3 regions of the Streptomyces sp. MUSC 14 genome follow, and region 1 is predicted to be linked to each of the others. Evidence: riboswitches for the same ligand, from Rfam matches in the RefSeq annotation. Region 1 holds a riboswitch; each other region holds the start of a gene.
The links. Region 1 has a riboswitch for cobalamin ahead of BIV25_RS02770 (CbtB-domain containing protein). Riboswitches for the same ligand answer to the same signal wherever they lie in the genome.
Positions count from the first base shown of each region.

Region 2: linked by a shared signal. The riboswitch ahead of BIV25_RS05240 (cobalamin biosynthesis protein) and the one ahead of BIV25_RS02770 (CbtB-domain containing protein) in region 1 are both predicted to bind cobalamin.
Region 3: linked by a shared signal. The riboswitch ahead of BIV25_RS28130 (HoxN/HupN/NixA family nickel/cobalt transporter) and the one ahead of BIV25_RS02770 (CbtB-domain containing protein) in region 1 are both predicted to bind cobalamin.

Region 1 covers NZ_MLYN01000007.1:321,892-328,468, forward strand. Annotated here, with positions in the region: gene BIV25_RS02755 (short-chain fatty acyl-CoA regulator family protein) at 1-1,006, shown strand, start outside; gene BIV25_RS02760 (histidine phosphatase family protein) at 1,049-1,639, shown strand; gene BIV25_RS02765 (CbtA family protein) at 1,829-2,701, opposite strand; gene BIV25_RS02770 (CbtB-domain containing protein) at 2,733-2,948, opposite strand; cobalamin riboswitch at 2,994-3,141, opposite strand; gene BIV25_RS02780 (enoyl-CoA hydratase) at 4,109-4,903, opposite strand; partial or broken gene mmsB (3-hydroxyisobutyrate dehydrogenase) at 4,937-5,797, opposite strand; gene BIV25_RS02790 (enoyl-CoA hydratase/isomerase family protein) at 5,794-6,577, opposite strand, start outside.
Region 2 covers NZ_MLYN01000009.1:150,150-156,726, reverse strand. Annotated here, with positions in the region: gene BIV25_RS05265 (alpha/beta hydrolase) at 1-101, opposite strand, end outside; gene BIV25_RS05260 (class II aldolase/adducin family protein) at 325-987, opposite strand; gene BIV25_RS05255 (lysozyme) at 1,199-1,942, shown strand; gene BIV25_RS05250 (inorganic phosphate transporter) at 2,099-3,370, shown strand; gene BIV25_RS05245 (hypothetical protein) at 3,405-3,632, shown strand; cobalamin riboswitch at 3,765-3,907, shown strand; gene BIV25_RS05240 (cobalamin biosynthesis protein) at 4,005-4,967, shown strand; gene BIV25_RS05235 (cobyric acid synthase) at 4,964-6,472, shown strand; gene cobN (cobaltochelatase subunit CobN) at 6,469-6,577, shown strand, end outside.
Region 3 covers NZ_MLYN01000046.1:71,236-77,812, reverse strand. Annotated here, with positions in the region: gene BIV25_RS28130 (HoxN/HupN/NixA family nickel/cobalt transporter) at 338-1,447, opposite strand; cobalamin riboswitch at 1,474-1,663, opposite strand; gene BIV25_RS28125 (helix-turn-helix transcriptional regulator) at 1,744-2,103, shown strand; gene BIV25_RS28120 (PepSY domain-containing protein) at 2,174-3,616, opposite strand; gene BIV25_RS28115 (hypothetical protein) at 3,804-4,013, opposite strand; gene BIV25_RS28110 (hypothetical protein) at 4,360-4,947, shown strand; gene BIV25_RS28105 (YcnI family protein) at 4,988-5,728, shown strand; gene BIV25_RS28100 (hypothetical protein) at 5,919-6,164, shown strand; gene BIV25_RS28095 (cation-translocating P-type ATPase) at 6,164-6,577, shown strand, end outside.

The sequences.
Region 1 (6,577 bases):
GCCGCACGACGAGGTGCGGGACTACTTCTACGCCCACCACAACCACTTCGACCCCCTGGACACCGAGGCCGAACGCATCGCGGCAGCCCTTCAGCTGCGACCGGGGCACGCCGCCGACCCGCTCACCGCACACCTCACCGAACGGCACGGAGTCCGGGTGGTTCAGGCCGCCGCCGGCCGCTCCGCCGACGCCCGGCGCTACGACCCGGACACCGGTCTACTCTTCCTCTCCCCCTGGCTCAGCGACGGCCAGCGCTCCTTCCAACTCGCCACACAGCTCGCACTGTTGGAACACGGTCCGCTGCTCGATCGACTGGTCGGCAGCGCGACGGAGCTGACCTCACCGGAGTCGTCCACGCTGGCCCGCATCGGACTCGCCAACTACTTCGCGGGCGCCCTGCTGATGCCGTACACCGCCTTCCATTCCATGGCCGAGGAAGTGCGGTACGACATCGAGCTGCTCTCGGCCCGCTTCGGTGTCGGCTTCGAGACGGTCTGCCACCGGCTGAGCACCCTGCAGCGCAGCGGCAGCCGCGGTGTGCCCTTCTCGTTCCTGCGCGTGGACCGGGCCGGCAACATCTCCAAGCGCCAGTCCGCCACGGACTTCCACTTCTCCCGCATGGGCGGCACGTGTCCGCTGTGGACGGTGTACGAGGCGTTCTCCGCGCCGGGCCGGATACTGACGCAGGTGGCGGAGATGCCGGACGGGAAGCGGTACTTCTGGGTCGCGCGGACGATCCTCCGCGGCGGATTCGGCCACCACGCTCCCCGCGCCGAGTTCGCCGTCGCGCTCGGCTGCGAACTACGCCACGCCCACCGCCTCGTCTACGCCGAGGGAATCGCCCTGGACGACCCACGCGCAGCGACCCCCATCGGCCTGGGCTGCCGGATCTGTGAGCGCCGCGACTGCGCCCAGCGGGCCCGGCCCCCCGCAGGCGGACGGCTGGCCATCGACCCGGACCGGCGCACGTACGTGCCGTATCCCGTGGAGAGCCAGACCTCATGACGACCCCAAGACACCGAAGACACGGACGGCAGGAGCAGCCACGTGACCAGCCGCGTCACCTTCCTCTCACCCGCCACGAGCCCCTCACTTCGGCAGGCGCGCTTCTACGACGGCGACTCGATCGACGACACCGGAGCGGCCCGCGCCCGCGAGGCCGCCGGGTCGCTGCCCGTGCCGGCACATGTGGTCATGTCCCCGAGCGTGCGCTGCCGGGAGACCGCGGAGGCACTCGGACTCGCCGGCATGGAGAAGCCCGAGCTGAATGGCCTGGACGTGGGCCGCTGGCGTGGCCGCACCCTCGACGAGGTGGCGGCCGCCGAGCCCGAGGCGGTCGGCTACTGGCTCGGCGACCCCGGCTGGGCCGCACACGGCGGGGAGTCGGTACGAGATGTGTGTGCACGCGTCGGGAACTGGCTGGACACCGCCCAGGACATGAACGGCCGTACGGTGGCCGTGGTCGAGCCGGAGGTCGTGCGGGCCGCAGTCGTCCATGTGCTGGATCTGCCCGCGACGGCATTCTGGCGGCTCGACGTACCACCGCTGACCGCCACGGAGTTGAGCGGACGGGCGGGGCGGTGGAACCTGAGGCTCGGACGGCCCCTGTCCCTTTCGGAGACCCCGACGGCGCAGTGAGAACTGCGCCACCTCGGCCATGCACGAGTCGTCCGTCGACCGGCCGTCCGGGTACCGCCGGAACAGAGTCGTCGGAACGGTCGCTGGAACACCGGGCTTGGCGGCGCCACTGGATGACGGAGGCACGAACGCTTCGAGGGCCGAGCCGTTCGGCGGCTCGGCCCTCGGGCGCGTCAGTCCATCAGTGCGTCATGCCGCGCCGACCGGCTCCGGCTGCTTGGGCGCGGGCTTCGCGGCGGCCCGCATCGCCGGGTCGAGCAGGCGCTCGGCCATGGGGGCGAAGACGAGACCCAAGGCCCCCCAGAGCAGGGCCTGGGCGGCGACGGAGTAGAAGCGGAAGGAGAACAGCACGTCCGCCGGGAAGCCCGGGAAGACGATCGTCCCCTTGGAGTTCTTCAGAGGCAGGGGCGTCTCGGTGGCGTGGTGCCCGTACTCCTGCACGTTGGCGGACAGCTCGCCCAGTTGCGGCAGTAGAGCCATCACGATGCCGATCGCCACGACGTAGCCACCGGCGGCAAGGAGCGTAGCGTTCCAGTTGCCGAAGCGCGCCTGGAGGCGCTTGCCCAGCCAGACGGCACCGACCAGGAAGAGTACCGAGCAGAGGACCATGGCCAGGTAGAGGTTGCCGCGGTCCTTGATCGTGTCCGGGTGGCCGATCGACGGCGGGTTGGCCGGGTACTTCAGGAACGGCACCAAGTACATGCCGAGGAAGCCGCCCAGAGCCACCAGCATCGCGAGGTTCCGGGGACGCAGCTTGCCGACCCGGCCGAGGCACACGGCGTAGGCGACGGCGAACAGGGCACCCATGGCGATGCCGAAGAAGACCATGCCCACGCCGATGCCGACGTTGGCCTGGATCGTCCGGCTGAAGATGTCCGGTCCCGCTGCCTCCGGCGTCAGTCCGGCGGCCTTGTCGAGGGCCGACTGTGCGGCGTCGCGCCCGCTCTCATAGTCGATGGCCTTGGCGATCTGGGGCTCGGCGAAAATCCGCGCGAAGACGAAGGCGAGCAGCCCGGCGACTGCGCCGGCGATGACGCCGCGCAGGATGAGTCTCTTTTCCATGTTCAGATGTCCGTGTCCGTGCCTGCTCCCGTCAGTGGCAGGGGAAGCCGAGGAAGTGGCGGGCGTCGTGCACGAACTCGTGGACGTGCATGTCCTTGCCGAAGACGGAGTAGGCGCCCTGGTCGACGCCGATGAAGTAGTAGATGGCCAGCGCGATCAGCGCGGTGCCGACCAGCCAGAACACAGCCTTCGTGGCCGGCAGGACGACCGGGGTGGGAAGCGCGGCGGGCGCGGACATGCTGCTCATGGGTGTGAGCCCTCCTTCAGGGGATCGTGCGTCCCTCAGTTCGATGGAGCGTCGCGACGGCCCAGGGTCTGACTTCAGATCCACCCGGGGGAGGATCTGTTCACAGTGGCGCGACCGTGCTGGAGTTTCACCAGCTTCCTTAGGCCATCATTACAACCGGAGCGTACGGACACTTGAGATGGTCCGTCAATCAGACAAGCGGCCGAGACCGTGTGGCTCTGGGCACCCTCCGCCCTGCGTAACCTCAGTCCCCCGTTTTGGGCAGGTCGAACCGCAACATCCGGCCCGCGACCTGTTGCCGGCACCGGCCATCCTGGGGTCCGCCGGGAGCGCCCAATCGGGTACGGCGCTCCATGATTTCCGTCGACCGCCGGGCAGCTCTATGAAGTAGATTGGTACTCTTATGTGCCGAGTTGGCGGAGTGACCGCTGAATCCGCTCTCCTGCGGCAGTCGTGCCCAGGCGCTCAGTTCCAGCCGCAACGTGAGTCCTTCAGGACAACACAGCCCCTCGCGGAATCATCGGGCCCCTTGTCACGTTCTCCGGAACACCGACGCGAATCGAATCACAGGCATGGCCCGCGAATCTGGCCGGCGAAACGCGAACCCTTAGGCGAGGAGCGGAGGAATCCAGTGGCCAGACGTCTCACACCGCGCCATATCACTCTCGGGGGCCGCGAGGCAGTCGCCCTCACTTTGGAGGAGTACGAACGGCTCGTCGCCAGCCGACGGCAGGTCGGCGGACAGAGCGCACGCGTCCGTGTGCTGGCCCAGGAGGCGAAACGAACCGAGCGGCTTCTCCAGGATCTGGAAACCCTGCTCGCAGCACCCGGAGACCGGTGCTGCGAGCAGCAACACACTGAGGCTACGGCCTGTTCGGCGCCCTGCCCCCGCGGTTCAGACACCGAGAGGGAGACCGGTACGGACTGCCTGCGCTGCGCGTTGGTGGCGCTATTGCGTCGCCACCGGAACCCGGAGTACTGAGCAATCACACGCTCGGCTTCCCGGCAAAAGAAGAGCTCAGCAGCTCCGGCAGAGCAACGGCGTCCATCGCGCACGTCGCATTCCCGCCCCTGCCCATTCACCGCGTGAGCGAGAGCTGTGCCGCCCGGCGGCGCCTTCCTCCGACGTCGCCGGGCGCACACGGTTCGCCGCCCTTTTGTCAGCGGTGCCGGAATTCCGGCGGTCGCTTGTCGATGAAGGCGCCCATGCCCTCCTTCTGGTCGGCCGTCGCGAACACCGCGTGGAAAAGGCGCCGTTCGAAGCGGACGCCTTCCGTGAGGGTGGTCTCGAAGGCCCGGCCGACCGCTTCCTTCGCCATCATCGCCACCGGCAGCGACATGTCCGCGACCGTCTCGGCGACGGCCAGGGCCTCGCCGAGCAGGTCGTCGGCGGGGACCACCCGGGACACCAGCCCGGCTCGCTCGGCCTCGGTCGCTTCCATGGTGCGTCCGGTCAGGCACAGTTCCATGGCCTTCGCCTTGCCGACCGCGCGAGTCAGGCGCTGCGAGCCGCCGATGCCCGGGATCACCCCGAGCTTGATCTCGGGCTGGCCGAAGACAGCCGTGTCAGCGGCGAGCAGGATGTCGCAGAGCATGGCCAGCTCACAGCCTCCACCGAGGGCGTACCCGGCGACAGCGGCCACCGTCGGCGTGCGCAGCTGTCCGAGCCGGTCCCAAGCGGCGAACCAGTCGGCGAGGTACATGTCCATGTAGTCCTGCGGCTGCATCTCCTTGATGTCGGCACCGGCCGCGAACGCCTTCGCGGACCCGGTGATCACGATGCAGCCGCAGTCAGGGTCCCGGTCGAGGGCCTCGGTGGCGGCCACGACCTCGTTCATGATCTGGAGATTCAACGCGTTGAGGGCCTTGGGACGGTTGAGGGTGAGCAGGGCGGTACGGCCCTTGCGCTCGACGAGGATCGTCTCGTACGCGATGTCCGGTTCCGTGGTGGTCACTGCCTGCTCTCCGCTCCGGTCCCTGATGGTGCGGACGATGCCGGAGAAGTCCTCCGTGGCACCGGCCTGCTCCGCGTACTCCACGTACAACTCGGCCGCCCGCACGCCCAGTTCTGCGTGCACACCCCCAGCCCGGACCGCGTTGGCAGCCAGTCCCAGGTCCTTCGCCATGAGAGAGGCTGCGAATCCCGGCCGGTAGTCCTTGTTGGCCGGGCTGGTCGGAACAGGCCCGGGGACGGGGCAGTTCACGCTGAGCGCCCAGCACTGCCCGGACGCTGTGGAGGCCACGTCGTAGAGCGCCTGGTGGGACAGCCCGAGGCTCTCGCCCAGGACGAACGCCTCACTCACGGCGATCATGGAAACGCCCAGGATCATGTTGTTGCAGATCTTGGCTGCCTGCCCCGCGCCCGCACCGCCGCAGTGGACGGCCTTCTTGCCCATGGCCTCCAGCAGGGGCCGCGCCTGCGTGAACTCCTCCTCTCCCCCGCCCGCCATGAAGGTCAGCGTGGCGGCCTCGGCGCCGACCACTCCGCCCGAGACGGGCGCGTCCAGCGCTCGCATTCCTGCGACGACAGCGCGTTCGTGGGCGGTGCGGGCGTCGGCGACGTCGATGGTGGAACAGTCGACGAAGAGCGTGCCGGGGCGGGCCGAGGAGAGGACGGTCTCGTACAGGTCCAGGACGTGGCGGCCGGCAGGGAGCATGGTGATGACCACCTCGGCGTCCGTCACCGCGTCGGCCGCTGATCCGGCTGCCTCGACACCGGCCCGTGCGGCGCCGTCCAGAGCGTCGGGCACCAGGTCGTGGCCGCGGACCCTGTGGCCCGCCTTGACCAGGTTGGCGGCCATAGGCGCGCCCATGTGCCCGAGTCCGATGAACGCGACGGTCTGGCTCACCAGGCCACCTCCGAGCCGGTTCCGGGCCCGGCGAGCCCGAGTTCACGCTCGCCGAGCGGGGCGAAGAAGCGGTCCACGCCGGTGTCGGTGACCTCGACCAGGGTCGCCGGGGACCAGTGCGGGTCTCGGTCCTTGTCGATGACCTGGGCGCGGATGCCCTCCACCAGGTCCGGGTGGAGCAGAGCGGCGCAGGAGACGCGGTACTCCTGGTCGAGGACCGCCTCCAGCGGGCCCAGGCGCCGGGCGCGGCGCAAGGCGGCCAGGGTGACCTTCAGAGCGGTCGGCGACTTGGTCAGCAGGGTCTGCGCCGCGTCCTTGGTCGCGGGAGTCCCATGGTCCAGCAGCCGGTTCACGATGTCCTCGACGGTGTCCGCCGAGTAGCAGCCGTCGATCCACTCTCGTCGTTCCGTCAACTCGCCCTGCGGGGAGGGCTGTACGTGACGCCGTAGCGCGTCCCGTACGGGTTTCTCGGCAAGGTCGTCCAGGAAGGCGCCCAGTCCGGTGCACGGCAGGTAATGGTCGGCGAGGCCGCACAGCAGGGCGTCGCCGGCGCCGATCTGTGCGCCGGTCAGGGCGAGGTGGGTGCCCAGTTCGCCCGGGGCGAGGGCGAGCAGGTAAGTGCCGCCGACGTCGGGGACGAAGCCGATGCCGGTCTCGGGCATGGCGATGCGCGACCGTTCGGTGACGATGCGGACGCTGCCGTGCGCGGATATGCCGACGCCGCCGCCCATGACGATGCCGTCCATGACGGCCACATAGGGCTTGGGGTAGCGGGCGATG
Region 2 (6,577 bases), on a different contig from region 1:
TTCAGCGCGGCGTCGCTGGCGTACCGGCCGGCGGCGACGGACGCCGCACCGGCCGCCAGGACCGCGGTGACTGCCGTGGCGGTCGCTTTGACGGGACGCACCTGTCCAGTGTGGTAGGCGTCGCGGTCACCGGCCAGTGGAGAGGCGGGGCGGGCGGGGCGACGGTGGGGGTGCAGAGCCGTGGGAGCGCGGGCCGGGGCCGTCGGGCGCCGCCGTCGCGGCCGGGCGCGGTGGGAACGGATCAAGGTGAGCGGAGGCACGGGGACGCGGGGCTGATCGAGGTGAGCGGAGCCGAGGGCGGTGCGGGCGGCGCGCGTCCCGTGTTCACGGCCGCTGGCCGTACCCCCGCAACTTCTCGGCGGCCTCGGCCAGTTGGGCCTCGGTCAGCAGGGACGGCGTCAGGCCCGGCACGCTGGACGCCGTCAGCCACAGGCGGCACATCCATTCCAGTTGGGCGGTGCGGTCGTAGGCCTGGCCGAGGGTGGCGCCGTAGGTGATCGTGCCGTGGTTCTGGAGGAGGCAGCCGGAGCGGCCGGCGAGGGCGCGGAGCATGTTCGCGGCCAGCTCGTCGGTGCCGTAGGTGGCGTAGGGGGCGACCCGGACCGGACCGCCGAGGGCGCCGGTCATGTAGTGGACGGGCGGGAGTTCGGGGACGAGCGTGGAGACCGCGGTGGCGTGCACGGCGTGGGTGTGGACGATGGCGCGGGCGTCGGTCGTGCGGTAGACGGCGAGGTGCAGGGGCAGCTCGCTGGTCGGCACCAGGGTGCCGAGCACCCGGCGGCCGGCGAGGTCGACGCAGGTGAGGTCGTCCGGGGTGAGCCGGTCGTAGGGGACGCCCGACGGGGTCACCAGCACGCGGTCCCCGACGCGGGCCGAGACGTTGCCCGAGGTGCCGACCACCAGCCCGTCGGCTACAGTCCGCCGCGCTGTGACGACCAGCTCCGTCCACGTACGTTCCAGTTCCGCGTCCCGCCGCTGCTCAGCCATGCCGTGATCCTGCCAGCCGTGCGGCCCGGACGTGGTCGCTTCCGGGGCGCACAGGTCACCCGAAAGGCGTCCGCGATCACCATCACCTACCCCCAATGGGCGGAACCTGTCTCGAATCGCCGAGAAACAGTCACACTTCGACGCTCGCCAGGCCTTGAATGAGCCCTCTTGTTCGCCGGACGCCACACCATCCGCCGACCCGGGGAGACACATGGCCCGTGTACGCACCCTTCTCCGTCGCCGCGCCGGTGCCCTCGCCGCGGTCACGGCGGCACTCGCCCTCGCGGTGCCCGCAGCCGGCCCCCCGGCCGCGGCCTCGGGCCTGCCCCGGGGGCACGACGTCTCCTCGCACCAGAAGCACGTCGGCTGGCAGGCGGCCCGGAACAACGGCGCGCGCTTCGCCTACGTCAAGGCGACCGAGGCGACGAGCTACCGCAACCCCTACTTCGCCGAGCAGTACAACGGCTCCCGTGCCGCCGGCCTGGTCCGGGGCGCCTACCACTTCGCACTGCCGGACAGTTCCTCGGGCACGGCACAGGCCCGGTACTTCGTGCGGCACGGCGGCGGCTGGCAGGCGGACGGCTGGACCCTGCCGCCCGCGCTCGACATCGAGTACAACCCGTACAGCAAGAAGCGCAAGTGCTACGGGCTGACGAAGAAGCAGATGGTCCGCTGGATCCGGTCCTTCAGCGACGAGGTGCGCAACGAGACCGGGCGCCGCCCGGTGATCTACACCACCACCCAGTGGTGGAAGCTGTGCACCGGCAACAGCGGCGCGTTCTCCGCCAGCAACCCGCTGTGGATCGCCGGACACGACACCTCGGGACCGGGGCCGCTGCCGGGCGGCTGGCAGTACTGGACGTTCTGGCAGCACGCCACCGACGGCGCTCTGCCGGGTGACCAGGATCTCTTCAACGGTTCGACCGGCCGGCTGCGGACCTTCGCGCACGGCTGACAGCCATGGGGCGCCCGGGGCGCGGGCGGCGCCCGGAGACAAACGGAATCCCATCCGCCCGCCCCGGACACCACCAAGCCCGCCCCAGTTCACCTTCCGTTCATCCAGGTTGCCTACGTTCGTCCAGCCAATGACCTCGAACGATTGCCTGGGTAAATGGAAAGCTTCTCGCTGATCCTCGCGATTGTGGTGGTAACCGCACTCGCGTTTGATTTCACGAACGGTTTCCACGACACCGCCAACGCGATGGCCACCACCATCTCGACAGGCGCCCTGAAGCCCAAGATCGCAGTTGCCATGTCCGCCGGCCTGAACCTGGTCGGCGCTTTTCTGTCCGTGGAGGTCGCGAACACGATCTCCAAGGGACTCGTCGACGAGAAGGGCATCCGGCCCGAGGTCATCTTCGCCGCCCTGGTCGGCGCGATCCTCTGGAACCTGGTGACCTGGCTGGTGGGCCTCCCGTCCAGTTCCTCGCACGCTCTGATGGGCGGTCTGATCGGCGCCACGATCGCCTCGGCCGGCTTCGGTGCCGTGCACGGCGACGTGCTGGTGACCAAGGTGCTGCTCCCGGCGGTCGCCGCGCCGATCGTCGCGGGCATCGCGGCCATGATCTCCACCCGGCTGTCGTACGGCGTCGACAGCAGGACCGAGGGCAAGGCCGAGAGCGAGGCCTCCCGCAAGGGCTACCGCGTCGGCCAGATCGCCTCCGCCGGTCTGGTCTCCCTGGCCCACGGCACCAACGACGCCCAGAAGACGATGGGCATCATCACCCTCGCACTGATCGCGGGCGGCGCCATCGCCCCCGGCTCGAACCCTCCCACCTGGGTGATCCTCTCCGCCGGCCTGGCCATCGCGCTCGGCACCTACATCGGCGGCTGGCGCATCATCCGCACCATGGGCACGGGCCTGACCGACCTGGAGCCGCGCCAGGGCTTCGCCGCCCAGACCAGCGCCGCGACCGCCATCCTGGCCTCCTCCCACCTGGGCTTCTCCCTCTCCACCACGCACGTCGTCTCCGGTGCGGTGATGGGCACCGGCGTCGGCCGCAAGGGCGGGGTGGTCCGCTGGTCCACCGCGACCCGCATGCTGGTCGCCTGGATCCTCACGCTCCCGGCCGCCGCGCTGGTCGGCGCGGGCGCCGAGTCCGTCACGGACCTCGGCGACTGGGGCACCGCCGTGGTCGCCGTCTTCCTGGTCACGTCGAGCGCCGCGATCTGGAAGATGTCCCGCCGCGAGGTCGTCGACCACACCAACGTCGTCGAGGAGACCGAGGTGCCCGCCGGTGTGGTGACCACCGCCATCGCCGCGGTGGCCCCGCCCCCCTCGGGGACGATCGGCGAGGATCTGACCGCCACGATCCCCGCCCCGGCCGGCACGGAGCCCACGGCCCCCGTCGCCTCGGTCGCTCCCCCGGCCACCACCGTCTGACCCCGGCCCCCTCGGTTACCAAGGAAGCATCCCCATGAAGATCGACTGGTCGGCCATCGGCTCCGTCTTCGGCGTCAGCCTCGTGTTCACGGTGGGCCTCGTGGTCCTGTTCACCCTCGGCATCAGGGGCCTGACCCGGCGCGAACAGGCCGCGGCCCAGGGCGACTCCGCCGCCCTCGCCGTCACCGGCGCCTACGTCTGCTTCGCGGCCTGCGCGGCGGCGGTGGCGTACGGCATCTTCCTGATCGTCTCCAAGAGCTGACAGAACGGCACCGGCAAAGGCTCCCCTGCGTCCATGACGCAGGGGAGCCTTTGCCATGCCGGGCGGCCCCACGTGCCCCGCGATGTGGGGATCGGCACACTCTCCCCGTGCAGGTCAACGGCAAGTTGACGGCCGTTCCGGGCCCGTGGTGGACTGCCCGGGCCATGTACGGCGGCAGGAGAGGAAGCCGGTGCGAATCCGGCGCGGTCCCGCCACTGTCACCGGGGAAGAACCCCCGGGAGCCAGGAACTCTCACCGCCGAATCTCGTCGAACCAGGGCGCGGACACCCTGAGTGAGGACACCGATCGCCATGCCCGGCTGCCGAAGGACCCGTACCAGGCCCGCTCCCGCACCCACGGCCGGCTGAGCCCATGGGTGCCGATCGCTCCTACGCGTACGGCGCCGCCGCCGGCCTTCTCGGTGACCTGCTCCTCGGCGACCCGCGCCGTGGGCATCCGGTCGCCGCGTTCGGGCGGGCGGCCGCTGCCGTGGAAGGCGTGTTGTGGCGCGACCACCGCGGCTGGGGCACGCTGCACACCGTCGTGTGTGCGGGCGGCGCCGTCGCACTCGGCGCGGCCGCCGCACGCGCCGTACGCCCCTCCCCCGCCGCCTCCGCCGCCCTGACCGCCGCCGCCGTCTGGTCGGTCGTCGGCGGTACGTCGCTGGGCCGCGAGGCCCGCACCATCGGACGGGCGCTGGAGGCCGGTGACATCGAGGCGGCCCGCGCCCGGTTGCCCCACCTGTGCGGCCGGGACCCCCAGTCGCTGGACGCCGACGGGATCGCCCGGGCCGTGGTCGAGTCCGTCGCCGAGAACACCTCCGACGCCGTCGTGGGCGCCCTGGTGTGGGGCGCCGTGGCCGGGGTGCCCGGACTGCTCGGCTTCCGGGCCGTCAACACCCTGGACGCGATGGTGGGTCACACGTCCCCGCGCCACCGCCGCTACGGCTGGGCCTCCGCCCGACTCGACGACGTGGCCGGCTGGCCGGGGGCCCGGCTGACCGCCGTACTCGCCGCCGTCGCCGGACCCGACCCGCGCGGCGCCCTGCGCGCCTGGCGGGCCGACGCCCGCAAGCACCCGAGCCCCAACGCCGGGCCCGTGGAGGCCTCGTTCGCGGGTGCGCTCGGCGTCCGCCTGGGCGGGACGCTCTCCTACGGCGGACGGGTCGAGCACCGGCCCGTGCTGGGCGGGGACACCGGGCGGGCCGTCCGGGTCGCCGACATCGACCGGGCGGCGCGGCTCTCCCGCCGCGTCGGCCTGCTCGCGCTCGGCACCACGGTCGCCGCGCGGCTCGTCGTCAGCAGCGTCAAGAGCCCGAAGGGACGTGGGAAGTGAACGGGGGACTCCTCGTCGCCGGCACCACCTCCGACGCCGGCAAGAGCGTCGTGACGGCCGGGATCTGCCGGTGGCTGGTGCGCCAGGGCGTGAAGGTCGCGCCGTTCAAGGCGCAGAACATGTCGCTCAACTCCTTCGTGACCCGCGAGGGCGCGGAGATCGGCCGGGCGCAGGCCATGCAGGCCCAGGCGTGCCGGGTCGAGCCGACCGCGCTGATGAACCCGGTGCTGCTCAAACCGGGCGGCGAACAGAGCAGCCAGGTCGTGCTGCTGGGCAGGCCGGTGGGTGAGCTGAGCGCCCGCGGCTATCACGGCGGGCGGCAGCAGAAGCTGCTCGGCACGGTGCTGGACTGCCTGGCCGAGTTGCGGGGCACGTATGACGCGGTGATCTGTGAGGGGGCGGGCAGCCCGGCCGAGATCAATCTGCGCCGGACCGACATCGTGAACATGGGGATCGCGCGGAACGCGCGCCTGCCCGTGCTCGTGGTCGGCGACATCGACCGCGGGGGCGTCTTCGCCTCCTTCTTCGGCACCGTCGCCCTGCTCTCGCCGGAGGACCAGGAGCTGGTCGCCGGGTTCCTGGTGAACAAGTTCCGGGGGGACGTGAGCCTTCTGGAGCCCGGGCTCGACATGCTGCACGGCCTGACCGGCCGGCGGACGTACGGCGTGCTCCCCTTCCAACACGGCCTCGGCATCGACGAGGAGGACGGGCTCCGCGTCTCGCTGCGGGGTGCGGTACGGGAGTCGAACGTCATCGAGCCCCTGGGGGAAGACGTACTGCGGGTCGCCGTCTGTGCCGTTCCCCTGATGTCCAACTTCACGGACGTGGACGCGCTCACCGCCGAACCGGGCGTCGTGGTGCGGTTCGTGGACCGCCCGGAGGAGCTGGCCGACGCCGACCTCGTCGTCGTCCCCGGCACCCGCGGGACGGTCCGGGCCCTGGAGTGGCTGCACGAGCGGGGGCTCGCGGACGCGCTGCGCCGCAGGGCCGCCGAACACCGGCCCGTCCTCGGCATCTGCGGCGGCTTCCAGATCCTCGGTGAGCACATCGAGGACGAGGTCGAGAGCCGCCGGGGGCGGGTCGAGGGCCTCGGGGTGCTGCCCCTAAGGGTGCGGTTCGCCCCCGAGAAGACCCTTGCCCGGCCGGAGGGGGAGGCACTCGGCGAGCGGGTCGAGGGGTACGAGATCCATCACGGGGTCGCCGAAGTGACCGGCGGGGAAGCCTTCCTGGACGGCTGCCGGGCCGGGCAGACCTGGGGCACCCACTGGCACGGCTCGCTGGAGTCGGACGGCTTCCGGCGGGCCTTCCTGCGCGAGGTGGCCGCCGCCGCGGGCCGCCGCTTCGTGCCCGCGCCGGACACCTCCTTCGCCGCGCTGCGCGAGGAGCAGCTCGACCGGCTCGGCGACCTGATCGAACAGCACGCGGACACGGACGCGCTGTGGCGGCTCATCGAGTCGGGCGCGCCGCAAGGACTGCCTTTCATTCCACCGGGAGCGCCCGCATGAGCACAGTGTTGTTGTTGTCCACCGCCGACACGGACCTGCTGGCGGCCCGGGCCTCCGGCGCGGACTTCCGCATCGGCAACCCGACCCGGGTGGACGTCCGGCAGG
Region 3 (6,577 bases), on a different contig from region 1:
TTCCCGTGCCCGATCTTCGTGTGCTCGACGGGTCGGCGTCCGGGTGGATTCTCCGGCAATAGAGAAACCCCAGGCCGCTGACCTGGGGTTTCTCTCTGGAGCGGGTGACGAGAATCGAACTTGCGCTCTCAGCTTGGGAAGCGGCGGCGCTTGAGTGGCGACACCGCTCCTGACCTGGGGATACGCTGCCTGGGCGGCAGTCTGGAGGGCTGGTTTCGCACCGCTGTTCACCGCGGTTGCCCGGTCTTATGGGCACGCTTTGGGCACGACCCCGCACGGGGATGTCGGCCGGGGATGCGGCTGGTCTGATGGCGGCTACCGGCGGTACGGCGTGCCGTCAGCCGGTGTCTGCGGTGCGGGTGCTCCAGCGTTCCTCGACCTTGGCCAGGCGCCAGTAGCCGATGGCGAAGGCCCAGACCACCACGAACAGGCCGACGATGACGTAGCCGACGTTGTCGAGGTTCAGTCCGGCGATCCAGCCGGTGATGCCATCGCTCAGCCCGAGCTTGTCGTGCAGGACGCCGACCAGTTCGATGGTGCCGACGAAGAAGGCGACGGCGATGGACAGGCCGGTGATGGTGAGGTTGTAGAACACCTTGCGGACGGGGTTGGAGAAGGCCCACTGGTAGGCGAAGTTCATGAAGGTGCCGTCGAGGGTGTCGAAGAGGCTCATGCCGGCGGCGAAGAGGAGGGGCAGGCAGAGGATCGCGTACCAGGGGAGGCCGGCGGCGGCGCCGTTGCCGGCCAGGGCGAGCAGCAGGACCTCGGTGGTGGTGTCGAAGCCGATGCCGAAGAGGAAGCCGAGCGGGAACATCTGGCCGGGGCGCCGGATGGACTTGGTGAGGCGGCCGAGAATGCGGTTCATGAAACCGCGCGAGTCGAGGTGGGCCTCCAGCTCCGTCTCGTCGTAGTGCCCGGCCCGCATCGCTTTGAAGACGCGGGCGATGCCGACCAGGGCGACGAGGTTGAGGGCGGCGATGAGGTACAGGAAGCCGCCGGAGACCGTGGTGCCCACGGTGCCGAGTACCTGGTGGGTGCGGGAGCCGTCGTTCATCAGGGTGCCCGCGAGCTTCGCGCCGCCCGCGACCAGCGCCGCCATGACGACCACCACGCTGGAGTGGCCGAGCGCGAACCAGAAGCCCACCGACACCGGCCGTTTGCCGTCGGCCATCAGCTTGCGGGTGGTGTTGTCGATGGCGGCGATGTGGTCGGCGTCGAACGCGTGCCGCATGCCGAGGGTGTAGGCCGTGATGCCGAGGCCCACCCCGAACGCCTTGGTGCCGACCTCGTAGTGGCGTGGCACCACGAGCAGGAAGAGGATCCCGAAGGCGACCACGTGCAGGGCGACGATAACGGCCAGGAGGCCGGCGGTTCGGACGGTGTCCTCGCGTCGCCAGCGGAAGGAAGGCGAGGCGGCGGTTTCGGGCACGCCTGGGGACAGGGTCATACGGTCACGCTCCAGCACCTCGTGGATCAGCTTCGTGCTGCCGTGGCCGGTCTCCTGGCTGACGGGTCTGCGCGCCCGCCCCTGCCTTCCCGGCCGCGAGGCAGTGGCAATGCATGGGGCGGGAACTCCCCGATCACAGTGGCGAGGGCCGCTCCGGACTGAGCCCCTGAGGGGCTGTCACCGGTCTTCCCGAACACCACGGCCCGCTCACCCTAGAAGGCCGGAACCCGAGGCTGCAAGACTGCATAGATGAGCAGGTATTGAGGCGGGATTTCGCGGACTGCGATGATGGGTCCATGCATCTCGTCCCCGCGGAACGCGCCGGGCAGCGCACCATCGACGGCCATCGGGTCTGCGACGCCATCGCCGCCGTCGGCGAACCCGAACGCGTACGCGCCTGGGCCGACCGCTTCTCCCTGCTCTCCGATCCCGGACGCCTGGCCCTGCTGCTCGCCCTCCACGAGGCCGGCCCCATCGCCGTCTCCGACCTCGCCGTTGCCACCGGCATGAAGGACACGGCCGTGTCCCAGGCCCTGCGCCTGCTGCGAACCGCAGGCATCGTCCACGGCGAGAAGGACGGCCGAATCGTGCGCTACCGGCTCGTCGAGGGCCCGATGGCCGCGTTGCTCGAACACTGCGTGTCCCAGGAAGCATGACCAGATCCGCGGCCGCACGCGATCGCGGCAAGCGTCGCGCGACGCTCCCGCGCAGGCGCGGCCGACCGGTTCAGGCGTGTGCGTGCCCGGTACGACGGCGTGCGAACCAGCCGAGGACGATGTCCACCGCGAGGAAGCCGCCGAGCGGGATCCCGAGCAGCGGGACGTAGTAGCCGACGACGGCGACCACCGCGACGCAGGGCACCAGCACGTACACCGGCACCTGCCGCCAGGCACTGCGGGGGATCGGGCGGCCGAAGGCGGAGCCGCGGCCGCGCTGCCACCACATGCGGTAGCCCCAGAGGATGAGGAGGATCAACGCCAGGGCGAGGCCTGCCAGCGCGATCTGGTTCACGAGGCCGAACAGTGTGCCCGTGTGGGCGTCGATGCCCCACCGGGTCAGCTTGGCGAGCAGCGGGTAGTCGGAGAAGCGCAGGACGTCGGTGACCTTGCCGGTGGCCGGGTCGACGGCGATCGAGTCCTGCTTCTCCGGCCAGCTGCGCTGGATCTGCCGTACGACGTAGGCGGAGGAGGAGTCCGTGGGCGGCACGATCTCGACCGGGTCGGACAGGCCCTCGGCGCGGGCCGTCTTCAGGACGGCGTCGAGACCCACGTCGGACCGTGCGCCGGAGTGCGAGCCCATGTCCATGCCGTTCATGTCCATGCCCGCCATGGAGCCGTGCCCCTCGTGCCCGGTGCTCACGGTCGCGGTGACGGACGGCGTGGACTGGCCGAGGGCCTGGCGAAGGTCGCCGATGTTCGCTCCGGCGTAGGTGGACCAGGTCAGGCCGGTCGCCGACAGGAAGAACAGGCCGCCGGCCGCCCACACGCCCACGGTGCCGTGCAGGGTCAGGGAGCGCCGCCGTCCCGTGGTGCCGCGCACCGTGCGGCGGGCGCGGCGTCGGCCGAACCACAGCACCAGTCCGCCGCCCGTGATCACCCACAGCCAGCTGGCGGCGAACTCGCTGTACAGGCGGCCGGTGTCGCCCAGGTGCAGGTCGCGGTGGAGCATGTCGATCCAGGTGCGCAGCGGCAGGGCGCCGGTGGAGCCGTACTGCTCCAGGGCGCCGCGCACCTTGCCGGTGTAAGGGTCCACGAACACGGCGAGTGTGTGGTCGGCGGCTACGCCCTTGACGCCGGACAGCAGTACGCGTGTGGTCGCGTCCGGCTGCGGTGACGGCCGCACGGCGGAGATGGTGCCCTCGGGGTGGGCCTTGCGGGCGGCGGCCACCTGCTGGGAGATCGGCAGCTCGTGGCCGCCGACCGGGACGGTCAGTTCGTGGGCGTACACGATCTTCTCGGCCTGGAACGAGCCCGCGTACAGCAGCCCGGTGACCGCCGCGACGAGCAGGAACGGCGCGACGAACACGCCCGCGTAGAAGTGCAGACGCAGCACCAGCGGGCGCAGCGCGCGAAGAGCCGAGGGAGTTGCGGTCGAAGCAGGGTCCAGGGCCGGCTCACCGGCATCGCCGGCCGTGCGGGGTGGAGCGGTGGGGGGCGGTTCGACGGACATGGGGGCTGCTCCTGCGGCGTACGGGTGTCACGTCAGCTGTCGGCTGAGTGGAACGGTGAGTTCCGCGCCGCTGGTGTGATGTGGAACACCCGGTCGGTCGCGAGGGTCGGGCGGCCCGGCGTCGTGCAGCGACTGGAACAGGGAGTCGCCTGTGCGGACCGCCTTCGCGGTGCCCTGCGGCGGTCGGTCAGGCGATGCCGTCCAGCTTGCCCTCCTTGGCGTTGGCGACGATCGATGAGAACTGGTCGGCGCTCATCTGTATCCGCTGGCCGAAGTCGTCGGTCAGCACGATGCGGCGGCCGGTCGGGGCGGCCGGGTCGACGAACAGCTGGGGACAGCCGCAGTCGCACTCGCCGCAGAACGTGGCGACGGGTTCCAGTCCGCTGGTGTCGGTCATGCCGATCCACCTCCGTGTCATGGGGTTTGCGGCACTCCGGTGTCCGGACGGAACGATGGAACGGACGGGCCGGTGGCCGCGGGGGACTGTCCCGGGGATACCCGGCGCGGATGCGGCGGACGCGCGACCCCGTCGTATGCAGGGGGCGCGGAGACGGCGGGTGTGCGCCCGTGCTCCTCGGAGTGCTGCCGGTGCTTCGATTTCGCCAGGGTGGCTGGGAACTGAACGGCATTCGCGTCCGACTCGTAAGGAGGGAGCAGGTCGGCGAGGTGTGAGTCCGTGGGCGGTGATGCGTGTGCCTGGGCCGGGGGAGAGATCCTTTGGACGCGTGGCAGCATCAGGTGCTGTGAGTGTGTCCCTGACGGTGCGGAGCGTGCGCGCGGCGGTGTTCGCCGTGCTGTGCGTGCTGCTCGCTGCCGGAGGGCATGCCATGACCACGGGCATGGCGCCGTCGGTGTGGGTGCAGGCCGCTGGGTTCGTGCCGGTCTTCGCGGCCGGCTGTCTGCTGGGTGGCCGTGAGCGATCGCTGGCCGCCATCGGCACGGGGACCCTGGCCTCCCAGGGCGGGCTGCACCTTGTCTTCCACGCCGCCGAGCCCCGTCACGCCGCGATGGTCATGCACGGCATGCGGATGGTCCAGTCGCCCCATGCACTGACACCGCACGCCACCGCCGCGCATGCCGGGGCGGCTCTGCTGCTGACCTGGTGGCTGCGGCGCGGTGAGGCCGCGTTGTGGTCGCTGCTGCGGTGGGCGGTCGCGTTCGTGCCGGGTCTTGCCGCCTGGTGGCAGCTGGCCGGCGGGGTGCGGAGCGCACCGACCGGGCCAGGGCCGGTGCGTCGGCCCGCCGGTGAGCCGTGGGCGTTGCGGCAGGTACGGCTGAGGTACGCCGTTCACCGACGGGGGCCGCCGAAGGGGATGTCGTACGCGATCTGACCCCCGACATCCCTTCTTCCGTACGGAGATCCCTCACCTCATGTCCAGGACCCGCACCACCCTGCGCCGTGCCGGCGCCGTCACGGCCCTGACCGCCGCCGGACTTCTCGCCGCCGCGGGCGTGGCCTCGGCGCACGTCACCGTCCACCCCGACAGCTACGCCAAGGGCGCCACCGACGGCGTGCTGACCTTCCGCGTCCCCAACGAGGAGGACAACGCCTCCACCACCAAGGTCCAGGTCTTCCTGCCCACCGACCACCCCGTCCTCGGCGTGCTGGTCCACCCCCAGGACGGCTGGACCGCCCAGGTCACCAACACCAAGCTCAAGACGCCCGTCAAGACCGACGACGGCACCATCACCGACGCCGCCTCCGAGATCACCTTCACCGGCGGCAAGATCGCGCCGGGCCAGTACGAGGACTTCAACGTCGCCTTCGGCCAACTGCCCGACGACACCGGCCAGCTGGCCTTCAAGACACTCCAGACGTACTCCGACGGCAAGATCGTCCGCTGGATCGAGGAGGCCCAGGGCGGCCAGGAGCCGGAGAACCCGGCACCCGTGCTCAAGCTCACCGCCAAGGGCACCGAGGACGGTGGCGGCACCTCGACCGCCTCGCCGGCGAGTTCGAAGGGCTCGGACAACACCAAGTCGACCGCGTCGGCCAGTGACTCGACCGCCCGCGGTCTCGGCATCGCCGGGCTGGTCGTCGGGGTGCTGGGCCTCGCGGCGGCGGGCTTTGCCGTCGTGCGCGGCCGTTCCGCCGGTTCCCGGGCGGAATAGCACACTTGCCCTGCCGACGGTAGCCGTCGGCAGGGCAGCGTTCCGTCGCCGTGGCCTTCGGGCACAGTTGTCCCTTACGTGACGCGGACCACAACGTCGCTCCGGAACTCGACCCTCGGCGGCCCCGACTCCTGATGCAGTACGGCGCGATCCGACCGACGCCGTACGACGTGATCTGGAGACGCGGTTGATGGACGAGTCCCGGCAAATCTCCTCCGGCGCGGGTGCGGTGTTGCGGAAGCTCGTGCCTCCGCCCGCCCTGTGCGGATTCCTTCTCCTGCTGGCGCTGGTGTTCGCGGTGTCGTACGCCGTCGGCGCCGCCGCCGGGCCCGTCGCGCCCGGTATGCACGGTACCGGCACGAGCCGGGGGGACGGCGAGCCCGGCGGGGGCGGCGGCACGGACGGCATGGGGGACATGCACGGGGGTGGCCACTGATGGGCGGGGAACCGGTGGCCGTCGACCGGGTGACGACCGACCTGACCGTCGGCGGCATGACCTGCGCGGCCTGTGTGAGGCGTGTCGAGAAGAAGCTCGGCAAGCTGGACGGGGTCACGGCGACCGTCAATCTGGCCACCGGGCGGGCGCGGGTGAGCCACCCGCCGCGGATCAGCCCCGAGGAACTCGTCGCCGCTGTCGAGAAGGCCGGCTACACGGCTGCCCTGCCCGAACCGCCCGAGCAGCCCGAGACCCGCGAGGGCAAGGACGCGGGTGGGTCCGGGGAAGCTCGCCAGGAGCGGGACCGGCTGCTGATCACCGCGCTGCTCGCGGTGCCCGTGCTCGTGCTGTCGATGGTGCCCGCGCTGCAGTTCCGTAACTGGCAGTGGCTGTGCTTCGCGCTGGCCGCGCCG